Regions from separate parts of the Shewanella sp. HL-SH8 genome, predicted to be linked through region 2. Evidence: predicted binding sites of a transcription regulator. Region 2 holds the regulator's gene; the other holds the start of a gene.
What was found. The regulator FliA, encoded in region 2, starts transcription of late flagellar genes. The targets are predictions, from matches to a motif close to CTAAAGNTNNNNNNNNNNNNGCCGATA.

Region 1: the regulator FliA is predicted to act here: its motif matches at 2,004-2,030, upstream of ACRWQN_RS13595 (flagellar protein MotY).

Annotation. Positions count from the first base shown of each region.
Region 1 covers NZ_CP195039.1:3,084,747-3,089,696, forward strand. Annotated here, with positions in the region: gene ybgC (tol-pal system-associated acyl-CoA thioesterase) at 1-240, opposite strand, end outside; gene ACRWQN_RS13595 (flagellar protein MotY) at 1,101-1,970, opposite strand; gene rnt (ribonuclease T) at 2,161-2,841, shown strand; gene ACRWQN_RS13605 (peroxiredoxin) at 2,936-3,541, opposite strand; gene ACRWQN_RS13610 (Na+/H+ antiporter family protein) at 3,899-4,950, shown strand, end outside.
Region 2 covers NZ_CP195039.1:1,799,950-1,804,899, reverse strand. Annotated here, with positions in the region: gene ACRWQN_RS08060 (chemotaxis protein CheA) at 1-1,238, opposite strand, end outside; gene ACRWQN_RS08055 (protein phosphatase CheZ) at 1,254-1,991, opposite strand; gene cheY (chemotaxis response regulator CheY) at 2,005-2,388, opposite strand; gene ACRWQN_RS08045 (RNA polymerase sigma factor FliA) at 2,432-3,151, opposite strand; gene ACRWQN_RS08040 (MinD/ParA family protein) at 3,144-4,025, opposite strand; gene flhF (flagellar biosynthesis protein FlhF) at 4,030-4,950, opposite strand, start outside.

The DNA.
Region 1 (4,950 bases), 1.3 Mb from region 2:
CGATATAGAGGATTCAACTATAAAATCCTGTTCAAACTTTGCCGCGCGGCGAAAATCTAATTCTGCACGTTTAACAACAAAAGCAATGTCATCAGCCAATAATTTAGTTTGACTAACGCCCATTGATTTAAGCCATTCGGTGCGTGCTCTTTCAAAGAAGTTTAAGTAATTTGAATGATAAACAACGCCACCAGCATCGGTGTCTTCATAGTACACTGTTACGGGCCAATTAAACGTCATTTTAAGACTCGTTCTTTACTTACAAAATTTTGCATACTATACCGAGTAGCAAGGCAGTTGTGAATCATCTCACCCGCTAAAAACAGACTTTATTTCGAGCATAACAGTGTTAAATTGCATTATCTGGGGTTTAACCAACTTAGATGAAGATTTTTTAATGTTTTCTGGCCTTCAAACAACCCAAAAAATGAATCTTAACTAGATGAAGTCATCGCATTTAATGATACAAATTGCAGCTTAGTTAAATATTAATTTCAAAAAGCAGGATATCGCTATGCTTTGCCAGTCAAAAGTATTAAAACCGATCGTATTTAAAATAAAGTGAATCAATAAAAGCTTATTTTTTCAGGTAAATGATCACTTTACCAAAGCTATTAACATTTACTTTTAAAAAACAATTCAACTTATCCGAATATTTATTCACTCAAATACTAATTATCTCAACAAAACCTACCCTAGTGCTATTTAAGGACCATTTTTAATTCAAAACCAGCACAATCATCCATTAAAAAAACTAATGTGAAAGTGGAAAAAATCTATCTTGTGCATTTAGAGTAATAAATCTATTATGAACTTGTTTTCAGGACACATCGATTTGATGAGAAAACAATGAACTTAAAGTTAGTGTTTGTGAAACCTTAACTTATCTCCAGTTCTTATGCTTGACTTCCTTCCTTAAATTTGTTGATTGCAAATTATTTAGCCCACTCGGTTTGAGTGGGTTTTTTTTGTCTAAAATTTACCTTCAAACACATACAAAAAAGCCTGAACATGATTCAGGCTAATGCTACAGATTAATGGCTATCGTTACTTTGAAACGAATTAAGGTCTGTGTATTTTCTAAGTAATAATTAACAGCACTATATAGGTTTAGTTATTCTAATCACGACTCTGCGGTTTGTTTGTCGCTCTGACGCTAAGTCATTACCAGCCACGTGACGTTTTTCACCATGCCCTTCTGTGGTGATACGGTCTTGTGAGATACCACTGGCGATTAATAAACTTTTAACTGAATCAGCACGTTTTTCTGAGACTTTTTGGTTAATTGAACGTCCGCCATAGCTGTCGGTATAGGCATCAACCACCACTAACTCGATATTCGGGTCATATGATAAATATTCTTGTACTTTTTTAAGCTGATAATTTGAAAAACGAGTTAACTCGGTTCCACCCTCTTGGTAGTTTAATACCGTGAATGCAATGTCATCAAAACTGTAGGGTAATAAATTAGCCAAGCATGAGCGAAACTCACGATACTTGCTGGCAAAGTTCACCGCTGAAATTCCGACTGCAACTTTACTTGATGCATCATACCAATCAGCATAATAAAACGTAGGCTGACGGCCCTGGCTTAATTCATTTAGCATAGTCCAGGCAGCTTTTTTAGGGACTTCACCGTTAAATTGTTTTTGATACTTTAATGCGATGATTTCTTTTGATGCATCACCTGGGCGCCAGGTCGGTGCTCGGCTGATTAATTTAGCATTGGTAACCGCGTCTGGCTTTGCCCACATATCAAGCGTAAAGAGTAAGTTAAGATCTTTTCCAGATTTACTGGAAAAAATAGCTTTGCCGTAATCTGGTATATCATGCTCTAGTCGACATTCAATAGGGGTATTTTCACCTACACGCCAGGCAGAGTTTTCAAGGGAGGCAACATAGTGACGTAGATCAGCACTTGCAGAAGCACTGATACACAAACTGGATACTAATATGATTTTTTGCCACATGGTGTCACCTGTCGATTTTATTACCTGTTAATATATCGGCGGCTAAATCTTTTTCTTAAGTTTAAATTATCACTGAAACGAGCATATTAAGACAGTTTGGGTATAATGCACGGCCTATCTGTCACAATAGGCGCAGGCCGGTCTTTAATGGTGACAATAATATTCAGGTTTAATGGGGTAATAGAATTACATGAGTGACATCTGCAACAGCAATAAATTTAAATATCGATTTCGCGGTTATTTTCCTGTGGTGATTGATGTTGAAACAGCAGGATTTAATGCTAATACAGATGCATTGCTTGAAATCGCAGTTACCATGCTAAAAATGGATGATGACGGCTTTATAAGCTTAGATAAAACCCTTCATTACCACATTGAGCCATTTGAAGGTGCAAACCTTGAACCCGCTGCATTAGCATTCAATGGGATTGACCCTACCAACCCGCTTAGGGGTGCTGTTGATGAGAAGTCCGCTTTTTTAGAAATATTTAAAGAAGTTAAAAAGGCTCAAAAAGCGGTTGGCTGTCATCGCAGTATTGTTGTCGCACATAATGCGGCATTTGATCTTGGTTTTGTTAATCAATGTATCGAGCGAAATAGTTTAAAGCGCTCACCGTTTCATCCCTTTGCCAGTTTTGACACAGCGTCCCTTGCCGGATTAGCTATTGGCCACACGGTATTGGCTAAAGCGTGTAAAATGGCTGGCATTGATTTTGATAATAAAGAAGCTCATTCAGCACTGTATGATACTGAACGTACCGCTGAACTTTTTTGTTATATCGTTAATCGCTGGAAAACCCTTGGCGGTTGGCCGTTGGCGATTATGGATGAGTCAGATGATGATACTGACAATAGTGATACAGACGACTGAACGAAGCAGATGTGCGGTTTAGCTTAACTTTATTTAAGTTACAGAAACAAAAAAAGCTGCCTAGGCAGCTTTTTTGATATTCAACAAGCGAAGATTATAGCTTGTCAGAGTGATCTTTTAAGTATGAAGCAACACCATCAGTGCTAGCTGTCATGCCTTTATCACCTTTAGACCAACCTGCTGGACATACTTCACCGTGCTCTTCGTGGAATTGAAGTGCATCGATCATACGTAGCATTTCGTCAACGTTACGGCCTAATGGTAAATCGTTAACCACCTGGTGACGTACTTGACCTTCTTTGTCTACAAGGAATGAACCACGGAAAGCAACACCTGCTTCTGGATGTTCAACATCGTATGCTTTACAAATTTCATGCTTAACGTCAGCAACTAAAGTGTATTTAACTTGGCCAATACCACCTTTGTCTACTGGAGTGTTACGCCATGCGTTGTGAGTGAACTGTGAGTCAATAGACACACCAATAACTTCAACACCACGCTTGGTGAACTCTTCCATACGGTGATCAAAAGCAATTAGCTCTGATGGACACACGAAAGTGAAATCTAAAGGATAGAAAAAGATAACCGTTGGCTTACCTTTAGTTGCCGAAGCAAGGTTAAAGTTGTCAACAATTTCGCCTGAACCTAATACTGCTGCTGCGGTAAAGTCTGGGGCTGGACGGCCTACTAATACGCTCATTTTATATCTCCATTAATGGCTTGTTAAAATTCTAAAAGAAGGTGCAATGTTCACCCTTCCACAATGTGCTATACCATACCTTTTATTTGCGCCCCCGATAAGAGGTTTCGAATGAATTTTGTTTTACCTGCTGAAAAACCCCTCATCACAGCCTTACTATTTTTAAGGTTTTAAAAACAAATAACTAAAAATGGCTTACAACAGATGACATTTTGGCCTGATTCTTTAACATTGACGCACGCGATAGGCACTGCATGCTATTGATACACTAATAAAATAAAGGCTTTACTGGACAAGCAAAGTAAATAACGGCATAAATAAACGCCTTAATACTTATAATAAATAGAATTAAAAAATATGAATGCTGTGGTGATATCTGTTTGCTTAATGCTTGCATTGAGTTTTGTTCGAGTAAATGTGGTAATTGCACTGACAATAAGCGCTTTAGTTGCCGGCCTTGTCGGTGGGCTTGATATACAACAAACAATTTCCGCTTTTAACGATGGTTTAGGTGGCGGTGCTCAAATAGCCTTAAGTTATGCCCTACTGGGGGCGTTTGCTGCAGCATTGTCACATTCTGGTTTAACTACATTAATTTCTAACAGTATTATTAAAAAATTGGGTAAAGAGCCTAATAGTAGTAATACCCAGGTTGTGCGATGGATGCTGTTGGTTACGATTCTGGCAATGGCTATTTCGTCGCAAAATATTTTGCCCATTCATATCGCCTTTATTCCTATTTTAATTCCCCCACTATTGCATGTGTTAACCGCATTGAAAATTGATCGCCGCCTTATTGCCTGTTTACTAACCTTCGGCTTAGTGACTACCTATATGATTTTACCCATAGGTTTTGGCGGTATTTTCTTAAATGACATTTTACTGGCGAATTTAAACAGTAATGGCTTAAACGCGGTTCACGCTCAAGTGCCACAGGCGATGTTATTACCCGCATTAGGCATGGTATGTGGGCTATTATTTGCGATGTTTGTTAGTTACCGCAAGCCGCGTGAATACCTATTTATCGCACAGCAAACGGTTACTGAACAGGCAGAGCAGACAATTAACACTAAAAGCATTGTCATTTCTTTAATCGCCATAGTCGCTACCTTAATAGTACAACTTCAAACAGACTCTATGATATTTGGTGCCTTAACCGGGTTTGTCATTTTCCGCTTTTCGGGGATTATTAAACAAAGTGTTGGCCAAGACTTATTTAACCAGGGCGTGCATATGATGGCCAACATTGGTTTTATTATGATTGCTGCTGCGGGTTTTGCAGCGGTTGTAAAGTCAACCGGCGAAGTGAGCTCTTTAGTGACGTCACTAGGGGATTTTATTGGTGACAATAAAGCATTGGCGGCAATACTTATGCTTTTAGTCGGTTTACTTATTACCATGGGGATTGG
Region 2 (4,950 bases):
TTCTTAATTGGCTGCATACGAGTTTTCATTACTGCGCCTTGCAAATCAGCAGTAACTAAATCTAAATTTGCCAGTGCTTTTGACATTTCCTCGTCTTCACGAGTAACGCCTAAACTAACTAACCTATTTCGGACTAATACCAACTCACCGACCATATTCATAATTTGATCAAGTCTAGCGGTATCAACACGAACAGTTGTTTCTCCCTGAGGAACAGATGCAGCCGCTTTTGTTGGCGCCTTATCTTTAATAACCACGTCAACATTTGCTACAGGAGCAGGTGCTTTAGGTTGAGGAACTGGAGCTGCAGCGGCCTTTACTGGCTCAACGTTTTTGGGTGCGGCAGTTTTGAGTGTTGCAGCAGAGCTTGACGAGGAAGTATCTACTTTAGCAGGCGAAGAACCTTTCCCGTGAAGCTCATCAAGTAATTTCTCAAACTCGTCGTCGGTTATATCATCTGAGTCTACCATTTGAACTGGAGGCTCTACAGATTTAGCTGGTGCAGGTTTACTCTCAGCTGCATTTAATTTATTTGAACCATGAAGTTCATCTAACAATGCTTCAAATTCGTCATCAGAAATTTCATCTGAGCCAACAGGAGCTGGAGCTGATTGCTGAGGTGTTTTAGCCGTTGATGAAGTAGTTGCTACAGGGCTATTACCTTGACCATGAAGCGCATCTAATAATGCTTCAAATTCGGACTCATTTATTTCGTCAATATTAGTGTCAGCGCTAACATTGTCTTCAATGAATTCTGGTTGATTGACAGGCGCGATTTCCTCTACGAGTTCTTCTACTGACTCTTGAATCAGCTCTTCACTCTGCCCGCCCATTTCTGATGGCAAAGGTGCACCCGAACTGAGTAGCTTCAATTTATTAAGTAGTTCGACTTCAACAGGATCTTGTTCTTCGCCTTGCTGAGTTTGGGCAAACATAATGTTAATAGCATCAACTGCCTGCAAAATGATATCCATCAATTCTGCATTAACACTCCGTTTGCCGGTTCTCAATAGATCGAAGGTATTTTCCGCTTCATGGCAGACGTCTACCATAGGTTTCAAACTTAAAAAACCAGCTCCACCTTTTACAGTATGGAAACCGCGAAAAATAGCATTCAACAAATTACTGTCATCAGGATTATTTTCAAGCGCAACTAACTGCTCTTGAAGAAGCTCTAAAATCTCACCAGCCTCTACCAAAAAGTCCTGGAGTATCTCTTCATCAACATCAAATGACATTCAACTGACTCCTAATTAGAAACCCAGACTGGATAGCAAATCATCAACTTCATCTTGACCTGCGACCACGTCATCACGCAATTCTGCGTGCATAATTGGGCCCTCTGCCTCTATTTTATTCTCTTTTTTAACAGTTTCCGGTTGCGGCGTATAATCACCAAATACTGTCAACATAGAGACTAGATTATTTTCGACTTCGCGAACTAAGTCGATAACTCGACGGATCATTTGCCCTGTTAAGTCTTGAAAATCCTGCGCCATCAGTATTTCATTTAGTAATTGTCGTAAACGGGTTGTATCGTGTTCACTATGTGACATAAGCTGCTGAACATCATGACAAAGTTTTTTGAACTCACTCAACTCTATGTCTCGACGCATTAACTTATCCCACATAGGGGTAACAGATTTTATATTGGTAATTATTGTATCGGCCAAAGGTAAACATTCTTCAACTGCATCCATGGTTTTATTTGCAGCTTGTTCTGTCATATCAATAACGTAATTTAATCTCTCTTTAGCATCCGGTATTTCAACCTTGGCTAATTCTGATAAACGGTTATCTACCTGAAAATCTTGAAGTGCACTATGAAGTTGACGTGTTAATTTCCCGACTTCTTCAAATAATTCACGCTGTATTGGTGTAGCGAGTTCTCTAACAACGTCGTCAGCTTGATCTTGCTCCCCCGCAGTAAGCAGTTCGACAAGTTGCTGGGCCTGCTCGAGAGTAATTAACCCCGATATTATTGGCTGCATAACTTATCCTTGCTTAAGCGAGACGTTCAAAAATTTTATCTAATTTCTCTTTAAGGGTAGCCGCTGTGAAAGGTTTAACAACATATCCATTCACACCTGCTTGGGCGGCTGCAATAATTTGCTCACGCTTAGCTTCTGCCGTAACCATCAAAACAGGTAAATGTTTTAATGAATCATCGGCACGAATAGCCTTCAGCAAATCAATACCTTGCATACCAGGCATATTCCAATCTGTTACAACAAAGTCAAAATCACCTTTTTGCAACATAGGTAAGGCTGTTGATCCATCATCTGCTTCTTGGGTATTATTGAATCCCAAGTCTCGCAACAAGTTCTTTATGATACGTCGCATTGTTGAAAAGTCGTCAACAATAAGAATCTTCATATTCTTGTCCAAGGTTTCCTCCGGTGAGCTGACACTCTAGTGCTCTAATTAATAATTATTGTTGTGTCCAATGCTTGAGTTTGCCTTTTAATCTAAGCATAGCCTGACTTAATATCTGACTAACCCTAGATTCGCTTACTTCAAGAATTGCACCGATTTCTTTTAAGTTTAACGCTTCGTCATAGTACAGTGAAAGTACTAATGCATCTCTTTCTGGTAAGGTTTTAATTGCTTCCACCAGCGCTGATTTAAATTGCGTTTCAGCTAATGCTTCAAAATTATCATCTGGTATTCCATCATCTGTGACTAACACATCTTGCGAAATACCTAAATCTTCTATGCCTATGATTTTCCCAACAGAAACATCATTTAAAATATGATGGTACTCATTGAGCGACATATCAAGTTTTTCTGCAATTTCTGTGTCACGAGCATCACGTCCCAATCCTTGCTCTAGTTCGTCAATAACCTGCGCAACCCGGCGATTATTGCGATGAACTGAACGAGGAACCCAATCACCACGGCGGATTTCATCAATCATAGCACCGCGTATCCGAATGCCTGCAAAGGTTTCAAACTTAGCCCCTTTGGTGTCATCAAATTTTGATGACGCTTCAAGTAACCCTATCATGCCAGACTGTAGCAAGTCGTCGAGTTGCACTGAAGCAGGTAATCGCGCCAACATATGATGTGCAATTCTTTTTACCAGCGGTGCATACTGTTCAACAACGGATGTTTTATTATCGAACTGAGTATACGCGGCGGCTTTATTCACTCACTCTATCCTCTTGTGTTTCTTTGCGTTGGACTAAACGTTCAACAAAAAACTCTAAGTGTCCACCCGGCTGTTGTGGAACTGGCCAGCTCATAATTTTATTTGCCAGGCCGTGATAAGCAATGGCTGATGGCGACTTTGGATACGCCTCAACAACTAACTTTTGCTTTCGCACAGACTTACGCAAATTCTCATCAAATGGCACGGTTGCAACTAGCTCTAAAGCAACATCTAAAAACCGATCCGTTACTTTACTTAGTTTAGCAAACAATTCCATTCCTTCACGTAAACTGCGTACCATATTAGCCACAATTTTGAAATGAAATACACCGTGTTCACGGCTTAATATTTTTATCAGTGCATAGGCATCTGTAATAGATGTCGGTTCATCGCATACCACAATTAATACATCTTGTGATGCCCTTGAGAAACTCAGTACCATATCTGAAATACCTGCCGCGGTATCGACAATTAATATGTCAAACTGTGTACGCATCTCACTGAAAGCACGAATTAATCCTGCATGTTGAGCCTGGGTTAATTCAACCATAGCTCTGCTTCCAGACGTTGCAGGAACAATACCAATACCTTTAGGGCCTCGAACAATGATATCGTCTAATTCGGCATCGCCAGATAAAACATGAGATAAATTTTTCTCGGCACGAATTCCTAACATCACATCAACGTTAGCTAAACCAAGATCCGCATCTAATACTAAAACACGTTTACCTTTTTCCGCTAGGGCAACGGCAGTGTTTATAGAAACACTGGTTTTTCCTACCCCACCTTTTCCACCGGATACGGCAATTACTTTAACTTTTTCGTTATTTGGTTGATTCATCATACGTAAACCACTTGCTTGATCACGGGTCATATTCTTACTCGAATGCATAAGTCATTTCATTCGACCATGCGCTTGTGTCTTGAGAAATTACTTGTTCTGTTTCATTTAACGCGGCTAAAGCTTGCTTAGCCAGAGCTAAAGTATCTGCTACTTTTATGTCTTCAGGAACACGTTGGCCATCAGTCACATAGCTTAATGGTAACTCATTTTGTATCAGAACGCTCAATGCACCTGCAATTGATACAGATTCATCTAATTTGGTTAAAATTACACCCGCTAATGGAATGCGTTTAAAATGATTAACCGCGTCTTGTAATACCCTGCGTTGCCCTGTTGCCGACATCACTAAATAGCTGCGAATTGGGATCCTACTGTTTGCTGTCAAATTATCAAGTTGTTGATAAAGACGCATATCACGTTGCCCCATACCCGCTGTATCTATAAGTACTAACTTGCGACTTCTAAATTGGTACAAAATCTGTTCTAGCTCGGTGACATCATGTGCTTGCTTTACTGGACAACCCATTATTTTGCCATAAGTTGCTAATTGCTCATAGGCGCCAATACGATAATGATCCGTTGTAATAAGTGCAACTTGATCTGCACCATGTTGTGCTGCAAAACGTGCAGCAATTTTTGCCAGAGATGTCGTTTTACCAACACCAGTTGGTCCAACAAAAGCCACAACGCCTCCGCGCTTTACAATATCATCACCTTGGTTATCAAGTAAGTTAGCCAAACTTTGTGGTAATGAACGCACTAATTCCGCTGGATTATAGTGTTGACTCAAAGATGAAAGTTTAGCTGAAACGGGTGCTGAAAACTCTGCAGCAAGTAGTTTACTTTCAAGCATAGCACCCACAGGATCTTTCCGCTTTTTTTGTTCAGTCATCAATGAAGATACTTGATGAGTCAGTAAGTTACGTAATGAAGCCATTTCTTCACGAAGCGCATC